Regions from separate parts of the Rhizobacter sp. LjRoot28 genome, predicted to be linked through region 3. Evidence: predicted binding sites of a transcription regulator. Region 3 holds the regulator's gene; each other region holds the start of a gene.
What was found. Region 3 encodes LexA, which represses DNA repair genes until DNA is damaged. Its sites were predicted from a motif close to ACTGTATNNNNATACAGT; they were not measured.
Positions count from the first base shown of each region.

Region 1: ACSQ2F_RS03290 (LexA family protein) is a predicted target of LexA. The motif match lies at 3,408-3,425, and genes of this name have one in related genera.
Region 2: imuA (translesion DNA synthesis-associated protein ImuA) is a predicted target of LexA. The motif match lies at 2,703-2,720, and genes of this name have one in related genera.

Region 1 is NZ_CAXUQC020000001.1:682,398-690,260, reverse strand. Features, by position in the region: gene ACSQ2F_RS03300 (pectate lyase) at 1-1,027, opposite strand, end outside; gene ACSQ2F_RS03295 (Y-family DNA polymerase) at 1,460-2,806, opposite strand; gene ACSQ2F_RS03290 (LexA family protein) at 2,817-3,257, opposite strand; gene ACSQ2F_RS03285 (acyltransferase family protein) at 3,464-5,368, opposite strand; gene ACSQ2F_RS03280 (VanZ family protein) at 5,555-5,950, shown strand; gene msrA (peptide-methionine (S)-S-oxide reductase MsrA) at 6,087-6,644, shown strand; gene ACSQ2F_RS03270 (hypothetical protein) at 6,839-7,225, shown strand; gene ACSQ2F_RS03265 (TonB-dependent receptor) at 7,321-7,863, shown strand, end outside.
Region 2 is NZ_CAXUQC020000001.1:1,920,981-1,928,843, reverse strand. Features, by position in the region: gene ACSQ2F_RS08900 (zinc-finger-containing protein) at 1-137, opposite strand, end outside; partial or broken gene ACSQ2F_RS08895 (SOS response-associated peptidase family protein) at 169-1,138, opposite strand; gene ACSQ2F_RS08890 (hypothetical protein) at 1,213-1,455, opposite strand; gene ACSQ2F_RS08885 (hypothetical protein) at 1,989-2,540, shown strand; gene imuA (translesion DNA synthesis-associated protein ImuA) at 2,733-3,554, shown strand; gene ACSQ2F_RS08875 (Y-family DNA polymerase) at 3,496-4,809, shown strand; gene ACSQ2F_RS08870 (error-prone DNA polymerase) at 4,806-7,863, shown strand, end outside.
Region 3 is NZ_CAXUQC020000001.1:2,542,880-2,550,742, forward strand. Features, by position in the region: gene ACSQ2F_RS11595 (ABC-F family ATP-binding cassette domain-containing protein) at 1-1,251, shown strand, start outside; gene ACSQ2F_RS11600 (methyl-accepting chemotaxis protein) at 1,300-3,231, opposite strand; gene ACSQ2F_RS11605 (organic hydroperoxide resistance protein) at 3,534-3,959, shown strand; gene ACSQ2F_RS11610 (asparaginase) at 4,005-4,946, opposite strand; gene lexA (transcriptional repressor LexA) at 5,020-5,697, shown strand; gene ACSQ2F_RS11620 (helix-hairpin-helix domain-containing protein) at 5,702-6,004, shown strand; gene ACSQ2F_RS11625 (GDSL-type esterase/lipase family protein) at 6,315-7,109, shown strand; gene ACSQ2F_RS11630 (acyltransferase family protein) at 7,155-7,863, shown strand, end outside.

The sequences.
Region 1 (7,863 bases), 1.9 Mb from region 3:
AGAGCTTGCCGGCGACGTTGACCACCGCGTTCTCGAGCTTGAAGGTGGTGGGCGCGTTGAGCTGGAAGAACTTGTCGTTGGCCTCCGACCCGGTGATGTTGCGCACCGTCACCGTCGCGGCCGCCTTGACCGTCAGGGCGTCCTCGCCGACATCCGTCCAGGTGATGTTGTCGACCGTGGCGTCGCCGTAGATGTGGATCCCGTCAGCGCCGTTGCGGCCGATGATGACGTTCTTCAGCACGCCGCCCTTCTCGACCAGGAAGACCGGGTCCTGGCCCTCGGCCTGGCCGCCATCGCTGAACGTCGGGTTGAACGTGCGGCACCCGCCGTCGAAGACCTGGCCCGCCCGCACGATCTGCGTCTGGGACAGCGACACCGACCCCGTGGACCGGCAGCTGGCGCCCGTGATCGTCCCGCTCGGTGGGGGCGTGGAACCCCCGTCGTCGGGCGGCTCGCCACCGCCCGGCGGGGTGCCGCCATGCGCGAACACTTCGAACTCGCCGATGCGCGGAAGGCCGACCGCGCGGTCGATGAGCAGGTCCAGCTTGCTGCTGGCGACCGGAGCGAAGCTGATCGACCGGTTGGCGCCCAGGCCGCTGCCCGAGGCGAGCACCTGACCGGTGTCGTTGTTGATCAGCCGCCAGGCGGTCACCGTCTGGGTCAGTTCATGGATGGTGACGCTGCTGACCGTGGCGCTGAAGCCTTTCGCGGAGATGCGCTGGCCGTAGCGGGACGTCGGTTGCCAATAGGTGTCGGTGTCGCCGTCGATGACGTTCCCGAAACTCGTGCCGCTGGCTTTGGTGGTGCCATCGGCAGCGGTGGCGATGCTGGTGCCAGCGGCGGCCGCCAGCGCCGACACGGTCGCCTGCATGTCGAGACTGCGTTCGGCCTCCACGCTGGCAGTGGGGCGGGCGGTGGCGCTGTCGGCATCACTGGCGTCAGTGCCGCCGCCGCCACAGCCGACCAATGTCGCGCCCATCAACGCCGCCAGGGCGGACTTCCTGAATGTGCCTTTCTTGAATGGCATGAATGTCTCCTCGCACAAGGGCGAAGGCGTGCCGGTCGTGCGCCGGTTCCGCCCTGCCCCACGCCGGCCGAGGGCCGGCCAGGGATCCGGCGGCCGCGCGCGACCGCCAGCACGGGTGCAGGCCGACGACCGGGTCGAGGCCCGATCGCCAAGCTGCACGGCCGGAGTCCCCTCCGGCCGGGAGCCAGTCTAACGACGGACCGCCGCCCGGCTTGATTCACCTCCTCGAGGCAGGGCCAGCCGTCGCGACGTGGACGGTTCTCGCGGACGCAGACCGCCGAACCGGATCGCGGCGGCGTCATCTGCCGCCTCGACGCCTCGAGGCGGGAGCCGTCGGTTCCGCTTCGGACGGCGCCCGACGCCGGCAGGCGCCGATTCGTTCAAAGGCGGCAATCACCGCGGACAGCTCACCCCGGAGGGTCTACGGCGCCCTCACGCCCTCACCGTGGCAATCTCCTCCAGCCGCGTCGTGTACCTGGGCGACCTGCGCTCCTGCCTCGACGCATGGCGCTGCGCTCCCTGCGCTCGCTGCAACCCGCTCGCCACGCCGACGGCGCCGAGGCCGAATTTCAGGTTCAGCGCGTCCACGGCGTTCATCAGCCGTGCGTTCGCGGCTGTCGCCCGTGCCCCCGCCTCCGTCGACAGCGCCGAAGGACCGACCGGTTCGGCGAACAGGTCCAACTCGCCCTGTGCCTGGCCCTCGTCGCACAGGTCGACCAGCATGACGCCGGCCTTCACGTAGTTGTGCCCCGGGCGGAACATGCGCTCCAGCGCCGACAGCGCCGCAGCGATGAGGGCCCGCGTATCGGATGTGGGCCGCACGAGGGGCATCGTGATGCTCGGGCTGTGCTGGGCGTCCTGGCGGCGGTGCGGGCTGGTGGTGATGAACACCCGCACGGCGGCGGCCAGGCTGTGCTGGGCACGCAGCTTGGCCGCCACGCGGGTCGTGAAGCCACTGACGATTTCGCTGAGGGCGGTGATGTCGGTGGCGGGTTCGCCGAACGAGCGTGACGCCATGATCTGCTGGTTGGGCGCGGGGGCATCGTCAACGTCGAGGCAGGAGGTTCCGCGCAGTTCGAACACCGTTTTCTCGAGCAGCACATTGAACTGGCGACGCAGGGTGGCGACGTCGGCATTCACCAGATCGAGCACGGTACGGATGCTGCCCTCGTTCAGCCGGGCGGTGGTCTTCCGGCCAACACCCCACACGCTGCCCACATCGGTGCGGCGCAGGATGTCGTCGAGTTGGCTCTGGCTCATGCACCCGAAGTCGCAGACTCGGGCCACATGCGCAGGGTAGGTGCCGGGCTTGCGATCCTCGGTCTTGGCGACGTGGTTGGCCAGCTTGGCCAGCGTCTTGGTGGGACCGAAACCCACGCTGGTCGGAAGGCCGGTGCATTGCAGCACCGCTGCACGCAGGTGGCGGCCGGTGTCGATCAGGTCGCCACGGACGCCCTCGAAATCGAGGAAGCATTCGTCGATGCTGTAGATCTCCTGGCGAGGCGCGTACTGAGCCGCCAACGCCATCATGCGGCTGGACATGTCGCCGTAGAGCTCGAAGTTGGCCGACTGTGCGATGAGGCCGGCAGAGCGCTCGAGGTGGCGCACCTCGAACCACGGCTGCGCCATCTTGACGCCCAGGTCCTTGGCCTCGTTGCTGCGCGCGATGCAGGCACCGTCGTTGCTGGACAGCACCACCACCGGCCGGCCGATCAGCGAAGGCTTGAACACACGCTCGCAACTGACGTACATGTTGTTGACGTCGACGAGGGCGAACATGCTCGTCACCTCACACCTTCAGCGATTTCATGACGGTGGTGACCACGCCCCACAGCTGGAACTCGTCGCCTTCGCGTGGGTGCACCGCAGCCACGGCCGGGTCGGTGGCGCACAGGCTGAGCGCATCGCCTTGCCGTACCAGCCGGCGGCACAGGAATTCCTGGTCCACCACGGCGATGACCACGTGGCCATGGGCCGGCGTGACGGCCCGATCGACCAGCACGATGTCACCGTCGTCGATGCCGGCATCGCGCATTGCCGTGCCGGCCACACGCATCATGTAAGTGGCCTGGGGGTTCCTGATGAAGACGTCGTTGAGGTCCAGGCGCGTGACGCCGGACTCGGTGGCCGGCGACCCGAAACTGATGGCGACACTGGTGCGCACCGGCTGGGCCGAGGTGGTGGAATCGCGCCCGACGCGGACGACCCGGGGCTCCGAGGAATCTTCCATGCAGCTACTCCTGCGGCAAGGTGGCAGCGCGCCACGGGGCCCCATGCGGCCCGCCCTGCGCATGCGGTCTCGCATGCGCAATGATGCCGAGCTTACGCTCTGGCGGCAGGGGCGCGGTCATGGTGAGGATCGGCGGCGTCGGGGACCACAACTGTATATAAATACAGCACACCAGTCCACCGGAACGATGCAGCGCGCGCGGCGGATCAGGGCGGCGCGCCGAGCCAGGGCGCCAGTGCCTCGCGCGCCGCATGCACCGACCCGGCCGGCGTCAGGTGACCGTAGTCGACGACAAGGAGGTCCGGCTCGCCGTCGTCATTGCGGATGCGGGCGCGACAAGCGGATCCTTCACAGAGCGCCTTGATGAGCGACACGTAGGTGACGGGCGAGTCGGTCAACTGCGCTTGCAGGCGTCGGTCGGTTTCGAGCACCGCGCCATCGAGCCCCTCGGCCACGTGGCTCGCCGTAGCGCGCAGGTCACGCGCCACGATGACGGGCAGCGAGGGGCGCCACTGCGGCGTCGGCCCCAGGAGCACGAGTTGGCCACCATGCGCCGCGATGTAGCGGGCCATGGCGTGCCAGTCGGTCAGCTCGTGCTTCTCGCGCTGGGCCATGAACACACGCCGTGGTCGCTCGCGCTCGATGAACGCCCGCGCCGTCGTGTTGCCTGCCCGGCAGGTGGCATTCGAGCGGGCATCGTCGAGCGTCGGCGTGCAGCCGCTCGTGGCCACCACCGCGAGGTCGACGCCGGGCGACAGTTCACGTCGGATGCCGTGGGCGAGGGCCTGGGCGTGGGAGTCGCCCCACAGCAGGTAGACCGGGCGGCCGGGGCCAACGGCCGTGCAGGCCGGGTCGATGGCCGGCTTGCGGCCACCGGTGGGCCAATCGTAAAAGTCGCACCGTTCCTCATAGGCGTCCGACAAGCCGAACTTGTGCAGCTTGGCGTAGCGATCGAGGAAGACGCGCACCTCGTCATCGTGGACGCCGCGCCGCGGCAGTCCCTCCGCGAGCACCACCGCGCCGGCCAGGGCCGCGACGGCCACGTAGGCCGCGAGCAGTGGGGTGACCGGACGCTGCGGCGCCCGGCGGATGGGCGTCTCCAGGAGGCGGGTGGTAAGCCACGCCAGCAGGACGGCAAGCAGCACGAGGCCGGCACGCGTCGGGTCGGACAACGGTGTGTAGTGGTTCGCCGTCAGCGCCAACGCCAGCAAGGGCCAGTGCCAGAGGTAGAGCGGGTAGCTGATGTGCCCGAACCAGACGGCCAGCCGATGTGACAGCAGCACGCGGTTGACGCGCGCCTGCGGACCCGCCGAGATGAGCAGCGCCGCCCCGAGTACGGGCAGCAGCGCCCACCAGCCGGGAAAGGCCTTCTCCCGTGACGTGGCGGTGATCGCGACCAGCACCAGCACGGCGCCCAGGCCTGACCGCCACTCGCGGCCCCTGGCGAACCACTCGGGGCGCTGCTGCATCGCGAGCGCGAGCCATGCACCTGCAATGAGCTCCCAGGCACGGGTCCAGGGGGCGAAGAACGTGGCCGACGGATGCTCGGCGATGCCGAGCACGTTGGCGGCGAACGACATCGCCGCGAGCGCCGCCAGCACCGGCAATGGACGCCACCGACGCCGCCAGACGAGGGCCAGCACCACCGGCCAGACGATGTAGAACTGTTCCTCGATGGCGAGGCTCCACAGGTGCAGCAGTGGCTTGTATTCGGAGGCGGTGTCGAAGTAGCCGGCTTCACGCCAGAGCAGGAGGTTCGACAGGAAGCCCGCGCCACCGAGCGTCTGCCATCCGAGCGCGCGGTAGTCGCCGGCCAGCAGGAGGAACCATCCGGCGGCGAGGCAGGTGGCCAGCACCAGCACCAGGGCGGGAAAGATGCGTCGCACGCGGCGACGGTAGAACTCGCGGTAGGTGAAGCTGCCCCGGGCAAGACCGCCCGCGATGATGGACGAGATCAGGAAGCCCGAGATGACGAAGAAGATGTCGACCCCGACGAACCCGCCGCGCAGCAGGTCCGGGTCGGCATGGAACAGCACGACCGAGATGACCGCCACGGCACGCAGCCCGTCGATGTCAGGGCGATAGGCAGGATGGTCGGGAGCAGTTGTCATGGGCGGAGGTGCACGGGCCGGCGGGGCCGGGCAGCGAAGGGCCGCACTTTACCTGCTGGTCAGGTGGCGACATTCCCCTGCACGCGGGCCGGCGCGTGGACTGAGGGCACACTGCCGGGGTCGCCTTGGTCCTCGGATGCCCCGAACGACTGCGGCTGCTCATGATCCATCGAACCTTCTCTCCCCATGGCCCCACCCGACCCCACCATCCCGTCCCCTGCCGCCGTTCGGGGCTGGCGCCTGCTGTTCACGGCGTTGCTGCTGGCCGTGCTGGCCTTGGCGCTCGCACCGCAACCGCCTCAGGCGCTCTCGGGCGGGTGGGACAAGCTGAACCATGCAGCCGCGTTTGCCGCCCTCGCCTTCAGCGGCCGCTTCGCGTTTCGCGGAGGCACGGCTGCCTGGGCTGCGCTGGGGGCGGCATTGCTGGCCGTGGGCGCAGGCATCGAGATGGGGCAGGCCTTCGTGCCTGGCCGGCAATGCGAATGGGCCGACCTGCTGGCTGACGGCATGGGAATGGCGGCCGGCCTGGCCGCCGCCGGGGCACTGGGTTGGCTCCTGAGGCCCGTTCCCGCGCGACGTTGAAACGGGGCCGCCCGAATGCCCCATGTCATTGGCGGGGCGTTGGCCTTGCCGCAGAATGCCATGTCCACCGGCCAGCAGCACCCGCGCAGATCCGCGCCGATTCGCCGTGGCCACCTCAACACCACAGGGGCAACAGATGAACACGACCACGGAAACCATCACTCTCGGCGGCGGCTGCTTCTGGTGCGTGGAGGCCGTGTTCGAGCAGGTGGAGGGCGTGGTGGCCGTGGAATCGGGCTATTGCAACGGCCACGTCAAGAATCCGACCTACGAGCAGGTCTGCACGGGCGACACCGGCTACGCCGAGGTGGTCCGGGTGACCTTCGATCCGGCCCGCATCGGGCTGCACCAGGTGCTCGAGATCTTCTTCGTGGTGCATGACCCGACCACTCTCAACCGGCAGGGCAACGACGTGGGCACCCAATACCGCTCGGGGATCTATTACGAATCCCCTGCGCATGAACGCACCGCGCGCGAGGTGCTGGGTGAGCTGGTGGCCAGCGGCGCGTGCAGCGGACCCATCGTCACCGAACTGGCGCCGCTGGCCAACTACTCGCGTGCCGAGGCCTACCACCAGCATTACTTCGCCAACCACCCGGACCAGGGCTACTGCGCCTTTGTCGTGGCGCCCAAGGTGGAGAAGTTCCGCAAGACCTTCTCGCGCCACGTGCGGCAGGCCTCGTCAACCGCTTGACACGCATGGCAAGATGACGGGAGTGTGGGCGAGCGGTTCGGCGCGGCTCGTCAGGCGCGGGCAGCTCGCCACCCGGCAGGTCCGGCGCCTCCCGATGGCTCGACGATCAAGCGCCTCGTGCCCGACCTTCTCTTCTCCCTCTGCCTCGGCAGCCGCCATCGTCCCCCGTTGCCCGTACCTGCCCTGCCTGCCGGATGATCCGCACCCGCCTGCCCCGACACCGCCTTCGCGCCTGGCTCGTGCCATGCGCGATCGCGCTGCTGTTGCTCGCGCAGACGCTGGCCCTGGTTCACCGTCACGCCCACGGTCACGCGCACCGGGACGTCGAACCCATCGCCGTCGTGGTCGCGCAGGGCGACGCCACGTCGTCGGCCGAGGCGGCCGAGTCGGCCTTCGGAGAGCACACCCCCGCTGAATGTCGACTGTTCGACCAGCTCGGCGCCAGCGATCTGGCGCCCTTGCCATCGTTGCCGGAGCAGGCCGGCACGACACCATCCACCACCCACCCTTCGCCAGCGGCCACGCCGCTGGCCCTGCGGCTGCGCGCCTTCCTGGCGCGCGGGCCGCCTTCACTCGCCTGAGCCCACGCTGCCACCCCGCCGTTCCGGCTGAGCCGGAACCGGCGCTTGCGCCCGCTCGACCCGAGCGGCGTGTTTCCTTGCGAGAGAACGTTTCCATGGTTTCCCATTCCTTCCTGCGCCCCCTGGCGCTGCCCGCGGCATTGGCGCTCGCCTTCTCGAGCGGCGCCCGCGCCCAGTCCACCGAACCCGTGCCCGCGCGGCTCGACCCCGTCGTCGTGACCGGCAACCCGCTCGGCTCGCCCGAGATCGCCGCACCGACGAGCGTGCTGGCCGGCGACGCGCTGACCCTGCGTCGCGCCAGCTCGCTGGGCGAGACCCTGACCGGCCTGCCCGGGGTCTCGTCGTCCTACTTCGGACCGAATGCCAGCCGCCCCGTCATCCGCGGGCTCGACGGCGACCGGGTCCGCGTGCTGGGCAACGGAGGCGCGGCGCTCGACGCAGCCACCCTCAGCTTCGACCACGCCGTGCCCATCGACCCGCTGGTGGTCGACCGAATCGAAGTGCTGCGCGGTCCGGCCGCACTGCTGTACGGCGGCAACGCGATCGGCGGTGTGGTGAACGCGATGGACAACCGCATCCCCCGCCAGCCCCTGAAAGGCCTGTCCGGCACGGCCGAAGTGAGAGCCGGCGGCGCCGAG
Region 2 (7,863 bases), 620 kb from region 3:
CACTCGCCCGTGGCTGGCCAGTAGTCCACCCTATCGTCAAGCCGGACCCGCGTACCGCCATCAAGGACAACGACCGCGCCTGTGCCCAGGCCGCCTAGCTGCGGCTGCGCGTCGCTGGTTGCTTTGGACTTCTGCATGACCCGACCTCGACCTATGGCATGCGCGCAGTCACGCGGCCATCTTCTCGAGCACGCGATGGTCGTAGTACGGCCGCTCACGGTCTTCTAGGATGTCCTGCAGCTGCTGCAAGTTGCTGAGGTCCGGGTTCAGCCAGGCATCGACGTACTCGCGCTTGATGGGAACTGGGCAACGGTCGTGACCCGCCGCGGCGATTTCCTCCGGCGGGTCATCGGTGATGACGGCGAACGACAGCAACTCATCTCCGTTCGCACCCTTCCAGCGGGACCACACGCACGCCACCAGCATGTCCTGATGCGTATTCGGCTCGAACTTGAGGATGCGGTTCTGGGGCTCCTCGCCGGGACCAAGTGCTCGGTGCTCCATGTCGTGGAGCTTCACGTTTTCATAGAAGGCGTTTAACACGAGGATGCCGTGGAACGAGCCAAACTGGTTTCGCCAAAACTTCTCGAGGTTGTCGCGCCTGGCGTTGTAGCAACCTGAGAACTTCACGTCGAACGACGGGTGGGACCCAGCGGGCCGACAGAGGTAGCGCATGGGCATCACCACCTTCTTGCCGTCTTGGACGACCATGACGGGTGCGTACCACCCAGGAAAGATGCGGTGGTCGCGGTCCAGCAGCTCCCGACGCTTGAGGTCGCTGAGGTCCTGGCTGGGCCTTGCTGATTTTTTCCGTGGCGATGCGCTGACTCTCGAGCGCACCCTTCGTGGTCCTGGCCTGCAGCTTGCGCTCCGCATCGACGAGCCGATGCCGCTGAGCGAACAGCTCCTGCTGAAGCGCCAGCTCGCGGTCGGCCTTGAAGCTGTCGATGGCAGCCTTGATTTCCGCCTCCTCCGGAGTCTGCGGATGCTCGAACTCGGCTTCCAGCGCCTTCGGAACTCGCAGCTTGGATTGCTCGCGATGAAAGAACACCTTGGCGAACTCCCGGATGTCCATCGACGCGCCAAACATGCGCGTGAAACTCACGTAGTTGGCTCGAATCTGGGCGCTGTAGCACATGCAAATCTCCGAGTGATGCACGCGTTATCGCACAAATCACCGAAGCTACGTGCTAGGCGCGGAGCGTCGACTTGTTATTCGTGGAACTGTCCAAGCTTCATCAACTCGTCGTTCTCGACCCCGTCTTCGTCGACGCTGACGAATCGCATGCCGGATGTTCGGACTTGCGAGCCGAGTTCAACGACCCCGGCCGTCGTCCGCCGCACCACGAAGACCTGCTCGGTTCTGACAAGCTGTTCTAGCTCCGCTGCATCAGGAGACGTCGCGTCCGTGAGAACCGGGTCGCCATCGGGCGTCGCCTGGAATTGCTGCGCCATGACACCTGTCACTCGACCGTCAGACACAAGAAGCGCAGATACGACGTACGTTCTCATCACCCTCTCCACTTGTTAACCCGCTGGTCGGCAAGGTTCCGGAGCGGCGAACCCGTCCATACAGGGCTCAGTGCCCCTTGCGCACAGCGCCTTCAGTCACCTCATCGACATTCTTTCGTAGCTGCTCCACCGTCTTGCGTTTGAGCTCAAGGACCTCTTCCAAGAACTCCCAATCAAACGCCTCAGGCGCACGGCCTTGCCTCAAGATGCCAAATAGGTTCTCTCGGGCCTTCTGCTCGTCCGCATCCAACTAATTCAAGATGTCGAAGTCCTGAGTGATTGCTTCTTGGATGTCCATGTACGCGCTCCTTGGCCGCATTCTGCGCCACCCCGAACGGACACGACTCGCGGGTTCTTCCTTCAAAGCTCTCGAGTGGTGACGAGGACCTTGCCTACACGGTCTGGTCGCGGCGGTTAGCGCCGCTCCGCTGCCAGGCGGGTCCATGCGATGATTTCATCAAACCAAGAACGGGGAGATGACCATGCGAATGCCTGGAGAAGGTCCGCTCATCGGGCGTGCCATCACGATGTTGCTCCGGCCGCTGGTGCTGCTGTACGGATGGTGGGTGGGGTTTCGTCTCTGGACGGGCACGGTCTACGTGGTCGCTCCGGACACCATTGCCATCTTCTTTATGGTGGTAGCTCCGCTCTACGTCGTACCTGTCCTCCTCTTTTCGGTCTGGCAGGCAGTACTCCTGGGGCTCCTGGTGGCGCCGTTGGCATTCCTGTCCGTGCTGCGCATCCGCAATGGGCGCGTTGTTCGCGTCCGCTTCCTGCTCTGCATCCCGTACTGGGTGACGTTCATTTTGCCACGAAGCACCTTCGACTTGGAAGAGTCTTGGGACGACCCAGGGCCTACCGGCGTGGTGTTTCGCTACGGCGAGGACGAGGTGTCGTTTGGGTCGAGTCGGTCTGCACACGCCCTCTGTTCGGCAATCAGTTCAGTCCTAGAGGAACAGAAGTGGCGGATGGGGCCGCTTACAAGCAGCAGTACGCCCGTTCCCGAGCGGAAGGAGCCAACTCTCTAGAAGCTCCTGGGGGGCAGTTTTGCGCTTGCAGCCAAGTGCGACAGGGCCTGTGACGTGGGACGAACTGCCGTTATTGCATAGGTGCTATAGCGGCTGTAGGACAGCAGCTTGGCGGTGTCGAAATCGACGGTTTGCGAGTCGACAGCGCGCTTGCGGGATGATACTGTATGCACATACAGCACCCATCCAGCCATGCCTTCGCCCGCCCTCGACTGGCTCGAAGACCTCGAGTCCCAGCCCCTCCCGCCTCCCAAGGAGAACATTGCTCCTGGGGCGCTGCCGCGCGCCGTTGAGGCAGCCCTCTGGCGCGGAAACGAGCTCGGCCGCATCGTCACGTCTGTCTGCGCGTCCGGCTGGACGGAGCTGGATGCGGAGCTGCCCGGAGGTGGCTGGCCCCTCGGGTCCGTGTCTGAGGTGCTGGCTGCCCAGCCGTCGGTTCTGGAGTGGCGGCTGCTCGGACCTGCGCTGCGCAGGGTGGTCGCCGAAGGTGGCCAAGTCGTTGTCGTTGGACCGCCGCGCCGCCCTCACCTCCCGGGCCTCCTCCACGAGGGGCTGGACGAACGGCAGCTGGTTTGGGTCCATGCAGAGCTGCCAGCCGAGCGCCTCTGGGTAACGGAGCAGCTCATCAAATCCAATGCCGCCGGCGCCATCGTGGCGTGGCTGCCCCAGGCTCGGCAAGAACAGCTGCGCCGGCTGCAGGTCTGTGCGCAGGCGTGTGAAGGGCCGGTGTTCCTGTGCCGCCCAGAGGCTGCCCGCCATGAGGCGTCCGCTTCCCCGCTACGTGTCCACGCGTCGGTCGGTCTCGACTGGGAGCTGCGTGTCAACGTCTTCAAGCGCCGTGGCCCTGTGCATGACGGTGAGCTCGTTCTGCCGTCAGTGCCGGGTGGCCTGGCTTCTGTGCTGACGCCGCGGCTTCGTAAGCCCAGCCGTCTGATTTCTCGTGAGGTGACTGCCGATGTTGTGGGCAGCACTGGTGTTACCGCTCGGCCCCGACAGCACGCCCCCGTCCAGTGATGCCCTTCAAGGACTCGGAACATGGGCGCTTCAATTCACGCCCCGCGTTGCCGTCGTCGATGAAGCCGTCGTCATGGAGGTGGAGGCCAGCACTCGGTTGTTCCGTGGCAAGCGGGCGCTGCGCGACCGCGTCGTCCAGGAGTCTGCGGACCTCGGGGTGACCTCCGTCTCGTGGGCGCCAACAAGTTTGGCGGCCTTGGCGCTCGCCCGAGTCGGCAAGGAAAACGGTATCCGCCGTCCCATCGGCGAGCTTCTAGATGAGCTCCCCATGGGTGCTCTCAGCGCGACGTCGAAGCACCAGACCACCCTCACCCAGCTGGGATGCCGAACCCTGGGCGACATTCGCAAGCTTCCCCGAGGCGGGGTCAGTCGACGGTTCGACAAGGAACTGCTGGGAGCGATGGACCAGGCGTACGGCCTGCGACCTGAGGCCCACACCTGGTTGACCATCCCCGAAGGCTTCAAGCTGCGCGTGGAGCTCATGTCCCGCGTGGAACTTGCCCCTGCGCTTCTGTTCGGTGCCCGGCGACTGCTGATGTCGATGTGTGGGTGGCTCGCCGCCAGGCACTCAGGCACAACCGCGTTCGCCCTTCGTTGGGCGCACGACACCATGCGTTCCAAGGAAGCAGGCACCGGAGGCGAGCTGGTCGTACGGACCGCGGCGCCCATGCGAGACCTCGAGCATCTCTGTCGGCTCCTCGCCGAAAACCTGGCCAAGGTGGAATTGCTGGCGCCTGCAGGAGACCTCGAGCTGGAGGCCTTGGACGTTCATGCGTTGGAAGAGCGGACTGCCTCGCTCCTGCCAGACACCGTCCGTGCGGGAGAGTCGTTGACGCTGGTGCTGGAGCGGGTAGCCGCGCGGCTCGGACCCGAGCGCGTGCTGCGTCCCGTGCTCGTCGAGGACCATCGACTCGAATGGATGCAGCACTGGCAGCCTGCGCCCCAGCCGGTAGCGAAGAAGCGCATCCGCACGACCGGCATTCCGCAGCCCAGCTTCGTCCTCCCTGAGCCGCTGCGCCTGGCCACGCGCGGCAACCGCCCGATGTATCAAGGGCCGCTCCATCTGCTTACGGGGCCTCACCGTGTCGAAGGTGGCTGGTGGCACCGGATTAAGGATGGCGAGACCGAGGGAACCAAGAACGTCGTACGGGACTACTGGGTTGCGCTGAGCGACCACTGCGGCGTCCTCTGGATTTTCCAAGAGCGCCTGGCCAATGAAGAGACGGCGTGGTACCTGCAGGGGTCGTTCGCATGACCAGCCGACCACAGTTCTCGATACCGGAGTACGCGGAGCTCCGCTGCCTGAGCAACTTTTCGTTCCTTCGGGGCGCAAGCGGGCCCGAGGAGTTGGTCGAACGCGCGCATACATTGGGCTACACGGCACTTGCCATGGTGGACGAGTGCAGCATGGCCGGCGTCGTCCGTGCACACGTTGCGGCCAAGGCGAAGGAGCTGAAGCTTCTAATTGGCAGCCAGTTCCTCGTGCAGTGCGACTCACCGTTCACTCTCGTCGTCCTTGCTTGCAACCTTGAGGGCTACGGCTACCTCTGCGAGTTCATCACTATGCTGCGACGCTCTGCCCCCAAGGGAACGTACTCGCTGCGCATCGACGACATCGACCCGGACGAGTTGAAGCACTGCGTGGTGCTTGCGTCTCCAGAGCGCTCATCGACAACCGAGCAGCTGACGACGGTGGCACGGTGGCTTCTGACCCATTTCACTGGTCGTTGCTGGCTTGCGGTGGAGCTGTACCGGGTCATCGACGATGAGATGTGGCTTCATCGGCTTCGCGAAGCCAGCGAACTCACCGCCATCCCCTTGGTGGCGAGTGGCGACGTCCACATGCACGTCCGCTCTCGCAAGCCCCTCCAAGATGTGATGACCGCCAGCCGGGTCAGCAAGCCGCTCACCGAATGCGGCCTCGAGCTCCAGTGCAATTCTGAGCGGCATCTGCGCACCCGGCTGCGTCTGGCCCAGACGTTCCCATTGGACCTGCTGGAGGAAACGCTGCGAGTTGCGGCCCGATGCGACTTCTCGCTCAGCGAACTCAGCTACCAGTACCCCGACGAGGTGGTTCCGCAGGACGAGACCCCGACGTCGTACCTGCGCAAGCTCACCTACGAGGGCGCGGGCCGTCGATGGCCGAACGGTATGCCTGCGAAGGTGCAGCTGCAGATTGAGCACGAGCTCGAACTCATCAAAGACCTGAAGTACGAACACTATTTCTTGACCGTGGCCGACATCGTGCGCTTCGCGCAGTCGCAGCACATCCTCTGCCAGGGTCGTGGAAGCGCAGCGAATTCCGTCGTCTGCTACTGCATCGGTGTGACCGAGGTTGACCCCGCGCGGATGAGCGTCTTGTTCGAGCGCTTCATCAGCAAGGAACGGAATGAGCCCCCGGACATCGACATCGACTTCGAGCACCAGCGCCGTGAGGAGGTCATCCAGTACCTCTACGGAAAGTACGGAAGGCATCGCGCAGCCCTGACCGCTGTCGTCATCTCGTACCGGCCGAAGTCAGCCATCCGCGACGTCGGGAAGGCTCTTGGCTTCGCGCCCGGAATCCTCGACGCCCTTGCCGGCAACCTGATGTGGTGGGACGGCCGCGAAGTCATGCGAGAGCGGCTCGTGGAGGTGGGACTGGACCCGGACGACCTGGCTGTCCAGCAGCTGATGACGCTGACGGCGCAACTCATGGGCATGCCGAGGCACATGTCGCAGCACCCGGGTGGCTTCGTACTCACCAAGGGCCCGCTCACGCGCATGGTCCCTGTCGAGAACGCGGCCATGGAAGACCGCACCATCTGCGAGTGGGACAAGGATGACTTAGACGCTTTGGGTTTGCTCAAGGTCGATGTCTTGGCGCTCGGCATGCTCTCGGCCATCCGCCGGTCTCTCGAGTTCATCAGCACGCGCAAGGGCTACGTATTCGAGATGCAGGACATCCCCGCAGAGGACCCCGTCACGTACGACATGATTTGCAAGGCGGATACCGTCGGCGTGTTCCAAATCGAAAGCCGCGCGCAGCGCTCGATGCTTCCGCGCATGCAGCCGCGGTGCTTCTACGACTTGGTCATCGAGGTCGCAATCGTCAGGCCGGGCCCCATCCAGGGTGGCTCGGTTCACCCCTACTTGGAGCGCCGCCAGGGCAAGACACCGGTGACGTACCCGTCGGAGGCGTTGAAGGAGGCGCTCGGTCGCACGCTCGGCGTTCCGATTTTCCAAGAACAGGTCATGCAAATCAGCATCCTCGCCGCAGGGTTCACACCCGGAGAGGCTGATGGGCTCCGCCGCGCAATGGCCGCGTGGAAGCGCAAGGGCGGCCTCGACAAGTACTACTCGCGCATCGTCGACGGGATGACGTCTCGCGGGTACACGAAGGAGTTTGCCGAGAGCATCTTCCAGCAAATTCATGGGTTCAGCGAGTACGGGTTCCCTGAGAGCCATTCGGCTTCGTTCGCCCTGCTCGTCTACGCGTCATGCTGGTTGAAGTGCCATCACCCGGCAGAGTTCCTGGCGGCGATGCTGAACTCGTTTCCCTTGGGGTTCTACAGCCCTTCGCAGCTGGTGCAGGACGCCACGCGGCACGGCGTTGTCGTCCGGCCGGCTGACGTCAGCCACAGTGACTTCGACGCGACCTTGGAGGACCTTCCGGGGCCGCCAGCGGTCCGTCTGGGACTTCGGCAGGTGGCGGGCGTCAAGCAGGCCACTGCGGAGCGACTGATGGTTGCCCGGATGGAAGCGCCCTTCGACAGTACCGACGACTTGGCCCGAAGGGCTGACATTGACCAGGGAGAGATGCGCCTGTTGGCAGGGGCAGATGCGTTGGCCAGCTTGTCCGGCCACCGGCGACAGCAAGTGTGGGATGCCTCCGGGTTGAAGCGAGCGCCGAAGCTCCTGCGAGATGCACCCATCGAGGAGGCTTTCCTTGAGTTGCCAGCAGCGCCGGAGGGTGAAGAGGTGGTCCACGACTACGCCACCACCGGTCTGACTCTGCGGAGCCATCCCCTTGCCCTCCTCCGCCCGCAACTGGCGAAGCGCAACCTCCGCACCTCCGCTGAACTGGACGAGTGCCCCAACGGTCGCCTCGTCCGATACGCCGGCATCGTCACCCTTCGACAGCAGCCCGAGACTGCGAACGGAACCATCTTCATCAGCCTCGAGGACGAGACCGGCGAGGTTCAGGTCATCGTGTGGAAGTCGCTGCGCGAACAGCAGCGTCCGGAGGTTCTGCGCTCCCGGCTGTTGGCTGTCTACGGCACTTGGCAACGCGAGGGCGACATGAAGAGCCTCATCGCGGGCAAGTTGA
Region 3 (7,863 bases):
CGGGCCGAGCGGCTGATGCAGGCGCAGGCCAACTTCGCCAAGCAGCAGGAGCGCATGGCGCACCTGCAGAAGTTCATCGACCGGTTCAAGGCCAAGGCAAGCAAGGCCAAGCAGGCGCAGAGCCGGGTCAAGGCGCTGGCTCGCATGGAAAAGCTGGGGCCGGTGCTCACGAGCAGCGATTTCCAGTTCGAGTTCCGCGAACCGCAGAGCCTGCCGAACCCGATGCTGGCGTTCTCCGACGTGTCGTGCGGCTACGCCGGCATCCCCATCGTGAGCCACATCAACCGGTCGGTGCTGGCCGGCCAGCGCATCGGCATCCTGGGCGCGAACGGCCAGGGCAAGTCGACGCTCGTGAAGACCATCGCCAAGGAGATTCCGCTGATCCACGGCGAAGTCACCGAGGGCAAGGGCCTGTCGATCGGCTATTTCGCCCAGCAGGAGCTCGACGTGCTGCAGCTCGACGACGGCCCGCTGATGCACATGGTGCGCCTGGCGCGCGACGTCGGCCCGGCCGGACGCGAACAGGAGCTGCGCGACTTCCTGGGCTCGTTCCGCTTCGTGGGCGAAATGGTCACGCAGGCGGTGGGGTCGCTCAGCGGCGGTGAGAAGGCGCGGCTGGTGCTGGCGATGCTCGTGTGGCAGCGCCCCAACCTGCTGCTGATGGACGAGCCGACCAACCACCTGGACCTCACCACCCGCGAAGCCCTCAGCATGGCGCTCAACGAGTTCGAGGGCACCGTCATGCTGGTGAGCCACGACCGGGCCCTGCTGCGTGAGGTGTGCGATGAGTTCTGGCTGGTGAGCGGTGGCGCGGTCAAGCCGTTCGACGGCGACCTCGACGACTACCAGAAGTGGTTGCTCGACACGTCCCGCGAGATGGCCAAGGCCGCCCGCGAGGCGGGCTCCGCCAAGGTCAAGGCTCAGAAGGCCGCGGCTTCCGCTGCGGCTGCGGTGGCGGCGGCCCCCTCGCCGATCGTCAAGGAAGACCGCAAGGCCAACGCCCAGCAGCGCCAGAAGCTGGCCGAGCAGGCCAAGCCGTTGAAGACGGAGCTCGCGACCGTCGAGCGCCGGATCGAGACCCTGGGTGCGGAAAAGGCCAACATCGAGGCCGCCGCGGCAAGCCCGGACCTGAGCCCGGCCCAACGCGTGGAGCAGGGCAAGCGACTCAAGCAGATCGAAGCGGAGACGCAGGCGGCCGAGTCGCGCTGGCTGGAGCTCACCGAGGCGCTCGACGCGCTGTCGGCGGGATGAACGAACGGCCGGTCGACTTGACGACCGGCCATCCGCGCACGGTCCGGCTCAGGCGAGCTTGAATGACCCGACGGCGTCGACCAGCAGGTCGGCTTGCTGCCTGAGGCTTTCGGCCGCGGCAGCAGACTCCTCGACGAGGGCAGCGTTCTGCTGTGTCACCTGGTCCAGCTCGGCCACTGCGTGGCTCACGTGACCAATGCCGGCGGTCTGCTCGTCGGTGGAGTTGCCGATCTCTCCGATCAGGTCACTGACGCGGCGCACCTGGTTCACGATGTCCGTCATGGTCTTGCCGGCGTTGTCGACGAGGCGCGAGCCTTCCTCGACCTTCTCGACGCTGGCACCGATCAGCGTCTTGATCTCGCGGGCCGCCTGGGCGCTTCGCTGGGCCAGGCTGCGCACTTCGGCGGCGACGACCGCGAAGCCGCGCCCTTGTTCGCCGGCGCGCGCCGCCTCCACCGCTGCGTTCAGGGCAAGGATGTTGGTCTGGAAGGCGATGCCGTCGATCACGCCGATGATGTCGCCGATGCGATGCGAACGGCTGGCGATGTCACCCATGGTGGCCACCACCTGGGCCATCACCTCGCCGCCGCGCGATGCCACGCTGCTGGCCGAGCCGGCCAGTTCAGCAGCGGCATGGGCATTCTGCGCATTCGCCCGCACCGTCTCGGAAATCTGCTGCATCGACGCGGCGGTGCGCTGGAGGTTTGCGGCCTGTTGCTCGGTGCGCTGACTGAGGTCGGCGTTGCCGGCGGCGATCTGGTCGGAGCCGGTGGCGATGGAGTCGCTCGACGCCTTGATGCTCTGCACGACGCCGGCAAGCTGGTGCATGGAGCGGCCCAGTTCACGCAGCATGAGTCCGATCTCGTCTTCGGTGTCCACCCGCACGTCGTGGGACAGATTGCCTCGGGCGAGCGCCTCGGTCGCAGCCAGTGCGCTGCGCACCGACCGGGAGGTGGTGTGGGTCACCGTCACGATCACCCACAGGCCGAGCGTGCTGCCGGCGAACAGCACGAGACCCAGCAGGCCACCCCACATGCGGGCGTTGTCGCCATCCGCGGCGATGCGGTCGCGCAGGCGCTCGAAGGCCACGTTGTTCAGCGCGAATTGTGCGTCGATGTGGCGCGTCATCTGGGCGAAGTAATCGGCAGACGAGACGGTGAACGATTCGGCGGCGAGCACTGATTTCTCGGTGAAGGCGAGGGCCTCGCGCGACGCCGCTTCCGACGCTTCGATGGCCGCCAGCAGGGGTTTGTCGGCCGGGCCGAATCCGCCGTCGGCCACCTTCGCGAAGGCGACATGGGCACGGGCCGCGGTGCGGCTGGCCTGCTCGACCAGCATCGCCAGGCGCAGCCGGTCTTCCGGCGCCAGGCTGCCCTGGGCGACATGGGCCGACGCGCTGCCACGCACCGTGGCCAGCATTTCGGTCATCACGGGGAGCTCGCCGAGCACCGCCTTCGTCAATGCATGCACTTCCGGCGTCGAGCTCATGGCCAGCGTCGATGCCTCGTTGACGTCTTCGAGCAGGTCGAGTTGCTCGGCGATCAGGGCAGTGTGCGCCTTGAAGCTCGCCGGTGGCGTCACGCCGCCGCCGGAAGCCACGGCGGTGGCGAGCTTCTGCCAGTCGGCCTGCACGGCGTTGAAGCGGTTCACCAGCCGCCGGGTCTGGTACGGTGCGAGGCTCGCGTGCAACTGCTTCAGGGCGGCGTCGACCTGCTGCTGCTTCTCGGCGCGGGCGCCCGCACGGGCGGCATCGCCGCCGAGCACGGCCGCGGTGAGGCCGCGGTGCTGCTGGGTCAGCTGCACCAACGTCAGCACGTCGGCGGCCGGCTTCATGCCGGCCAGTTGTGCGTCATAGCTGCGGGTGAGGCCCGAGATCGTCCACACCACCATGCTCGCGGCAGGCACCACCATGGCCAAGGCCAGCAGCCCCAGCACGGCGAACTTCTGCCACATCTTCAGTTTCCCAACCCAACGTCTCATGCTCAGTCCTGGAGTGTCCCGTGCGGGAGCCGTCGGCTCCGTTCGCACCATGGGGTCCACATCGGCCGAAACCGCCGGCGACTTGAGCGGTTCGGCTCAACTCGGCGGCAGGCCGCTTGATCCAGGCCAAACGCGGGTCCGCGGGCATCCTTTTTTGGCCCATGTCCCCTCGTCGCGCATGGCGATTTCATTGCGAACAATTGAATTGCATTCGATTTGATAAAGTCCGCCCATGCGTTCGACATGCCGGACGCTGCCGAGCCTGTCGACTCGGCCCTGCTGCCCCTCTCAAAGGAACGACCATGAGCCTCGAAAAAGTCCTGTACACCGCCACCGCCACCTCCACCGGCGGCCGTGAAGGCACGTCACGTTCGTCCGACGGCGTGCTCGACGTGAAGCTGACCACGCCCAAGGAACTGGGCGGCAATGGCGCCGTGGGGACCAACCCTGAGCAGTTGTTCGCAGCGGGCTATTCGGCCTGCTTCATCGGCGCGATGAAGGTCGTCGCCGGCAAGATGAAGATCGCCCTCCCGGCCGAGACGTCGATCACCGCGGACGTGGGCATCGGCCCGATTCCGGCCGGCTTCAGCATCCAGGCTGCCTTGAAGGTGTCCATCCCCGGCGTCGAGCGCGCCGTCGCCGAGCAGATCGTGCAAGCCGCCCACCAGGTGTGCCCGTACTCGAACGCCACCCGCGGCAACATCGACGTCACGCTGACGGTCGTCTGATCGTCTCCGGCGGCTCCCTCATCGGGGCCGCCAGCAACGCCCTGCTCACCCGGTCGACCGCATCAGCTCCAGCATGAGCTCGATGCGCGCCTTGGCCGGCGTGAGATCGCCCACGTCAGGAAACGGGTCGCTCGATCGAGGCACCATCGCGCCGTCCCGGCAGCGGGTCGCCCGGCGTACCGCCACCCCCTTCGACTGCGCCCTGAGCAGGGCAGCCTCCAGCGCCTCGTGCAGCGTGCCATTGCCGGTGCCCACTGCCACGATGCCGCGCGTGCCGATCCCGCACAGCGCATCCACCAGGGCGCCGTCCACGCCGGCATGGCTCACCACCAGGTCGACACGCGGCCAGTCGGACGGGTTCGCCGGCAGCCAGTCGAGACCGAGGGCCACCTCCCGGGGCACCTCGCGCCGCCACGACACCTTCCCGTCCCGCAACTGCCCGAGCGGCCCGGCCGAGCCGCTCGAGAAGGCATCGAGGCGCGTCGGGTGAGCCTTGCGCACGTCACGCGGCCCGAACACCACGCCGCCCATGACGACGAGCACGCCGTGCGCACTCGCATCGGCCGCCAATGCCACCGCGTCCCGCAGGTTGCCGGGCCCGTCCGGCTCGGCCGCCGTGGCCGGGCGCATGGCGGCGGTGAACACCACCGGTTTGGCCGGGGCCAGCACGCGTTGCAGGAAGAAGGCCGTTTCCTCGAGCGTGTCGGTCCCGTGGGTCACCACCACGCCGCCGACCTGAGAGGACGCCAGGTGAACCGAGACCCGCTGCGCCAGCTGCAACCACACGGCGTGGCCCATGTCCTTGCTGTCGACCTGGGCGACCTGCTCGCACACGAGGCCGGCCGGCAGCCCCGGCACGGCCTCCAGCAGCGCGGCCACCGAGAGCTGCGCCGCCCGGTAATTACGCTCGTCGGCACCGGGCGGGCTCGTCCCCGCGATGGTGCCGCCGGTGCCGAGCACCACCACGGTCGAATTGACGTTTTGCATTTTTGATTCAGCTGGATAAAAATACAGCCACTGGATGAACGTTCAGCTGCCGAAGAACACCACAAGGATGGCCATGCAAGACGTCCCGAAACTCACCGACCGCCAGCAGCAGATTCTCGATCTGGTGCAGAGCGCCATCGAGCGCACCGGCGCCCCTCCGACCCGCGCCGAGATCGCCGCCGAGCTCGGCTTTCGGTCCGCCAACGCGGCCGAGGAGCATCTGCAGGCGCTGGCGCGCAAGGGCATGATCGAGCTCGTCGGGGGCACCTCGCGCGGCATCCGCTTGAAGTCTGACACACTGCGCGCCCTCAATGACACGCGGGGCCGCCAGTACACCCTGCCCCTGCCGAGCCTCGCGCAGCTGTCGCTCCCGCTGGTGGGTCGGGTCGCTGCCGGCAGCCCCATCCTGGCCGAGCAACACATCGACCAGACCTTCCTCATGGAAGCCAGCATGTTCTCGCGCCGGCCCGACTACCTCCTCAAGGTGCGCGGCATGAGCATGCGCGACGCCGGCATCCTCGACGGCGACTTGCTCGCGGTCCAGAAAACCAAGGAAGCGAAGAACGGCCAGATCGTCGTGGCCCGGCTGGGCGACGACGTCACCGTGAAGCGTTTCAAGCGCACCCGCGGCGGAATCGAACTCCTCCCGGAGAACCCGGAGTTCGAGCCCATCGTGGTCCCGCCCGACGCGACCGACTTCGAACTCGAAGGACTGGCGGTCGGCCTCATTCGCAACTCGGCGTTCATGTAGCGCCATGGCGGCGATCAAGGCCCCGAAGGCGCACTCGCCAGACCACTGCGAGCGCCTGGAACAGTTGCCCAACATCGGGCCTGCACTGGCCGACGCCTTGCGCCGCCTCGGCATCCAGCATCCCCGCGAGCTGCGGGGCAAGGATGCCTACGCCCTGTACCGCGAACTGTGCCAAGTCACCGGGCATCGCCAGGACCCTTGCGTCCTCGACACCTTCATGGCGGCCACCGATTTCATGGCCGGCGCGGCGCCCGCACCGTGGTGGGCGTACACCGCCCGGCGCAAGGCGGCGTTCGGCTCGCTCTGAGCGCGCGCAGCCACGGCATCCCGGGCGGCTGCACGCTGGGCGCTGCCCGCGACACTCCCCGCACCGGCCCGGCTGCTTGTCAGTCGGCTTCAAAGTCCGCGGCGCGTGAGTCCGGAACCGGCACACGCGCGGCGGGCACATGACGAACCCGTTTGTCCACAACCGATTCGCTTGCGGCCTGAGCGCAACTGACGTGCGCCGATCCCTCGGCATGCGCCGCAGCGCACCGGTTTGCCGAGAGGGCCACCTGCCGCTGATCCCTGCGACGGCCCCGGCGAGGTGCGGGGCACGCGGTCTCATCCCGGGCGTCTTGGCAGCGGTCTTGCTAGGGTTTCCGCCAATTCTTCGAAACATCCAGCAACCTCATCTTATGCGGCCATTTGTACCGACACTCATCGCATTTTTTCTGGTCGTATTGGCCGGCTCTGCCACACCGACGCTCGCAGCCGATGCGCCGACGCCCTACCCGGCCGACGCCAAGGCCTGGCCGGGCGAAGGGGCCATCCGGGTATTCGGCTGGATGACAGAAGACCGCAAGCGGTTCTGGAAAGAGCGGGAACGCAAGCAGGGCGCGCTGGTGCTTGCCGGCGACTCCCTGCTTGGAGGCTGGAAATCCGCCGAACAGGATCTGGCGCCCGCCGTCGTGGCCAACCGCGGCGTGGGCGGCGACACCAGTCGCGGCCTGGTGTTCCGATTCCAGGAGGATGTGCTCGACCTGAAGCCGAGCCGCATCGTGCTCCTGATCGGCGGCAACGACCTCAGCGCGCACCAGGACCCGCGGCAGACCGCCCGCAACATCGAGCGCGTGCTGGATGCAGCAGCCGCGCAGGATCCCAAGCTGCCCGTCGTTCTGTGCACCCTCACACCGCGCGCCAACCCGGCCGCGCCCGTGAAACCGGGCGACTTCGACGCCCTCAACGGCCACATTCGCCGCATTGCCGCCGCCAGGCCGAACGTCACCCTGCTGGACCTGCAACCCTGGTTCACCGCGGCAGATGGCAGCCCGGAGGCGACCTACTTCGGCAAGGACCGCCTGCACCTCAATGCCAAGGGGTACGAGCGCTTCCACGAAGCCCTGCGGACCGTGGTGCCCGACGGCCGTTGATGCGCCTGCGCGCGTCCACCCCCAACCCTTCACAAGGACCGTGAGATGAAGTCTGACTCCGTTCCCGCCGCCGGGCAGCCACCGGCACGTTCCCTCCGCACGTCGGAGGCCGCCACCGCCTACATGGACGGCCTGCGTGCGTTGGCCTCCAACCTCGTGGTGCTGTCCCACGTCATCCTGGTGTTCTTCAACAACGAGCTGCACTTCTGGGGGCGGGGGCTGGCGGTCACCTTCCTGTTCATCCTGTCCGGCTTTCTCATCACGCAATCGCTCCTGATTCGCTCCCAGAAACCGGGCCCTCACCTCCCCAACTTTCTCGCCGACCGGATGGCGCGCATCCTGACGCCGCTCGTGCCCGTCATGCTGATGATCGCGCTGCTGAACGCCACGGTCATTGAAAGCCGCATGGGCGGCGACGGGCTCAACACCGGTTTCATCGCACTGGCCGGCAACCTCCTGCTGCTGTTCGACTACCCCGTCTTCCAAGCGCTGAGCATCGTCGGCATGGACGTCCCATGGCGAATTCGCCCGTACAACACCGCCGAGCCCTACTGGACGGTTGCCATCGAGTTCTGGTTGTACGTGGCCGCGGGCCTGCTCGTCTACGTGCTGCTGCTGAAGGAGCCGATCCGCCGCCACTGGGCGCTGCTGCTCGCGCTGGTCAGCCTGCCGGTGCTGGTATGGAACGCCGCTGACGGTGCCGGCAAGGCGCTCTCGCTCATCTGGATCCTGGGCGGGGTCGCGGGCTTCATCG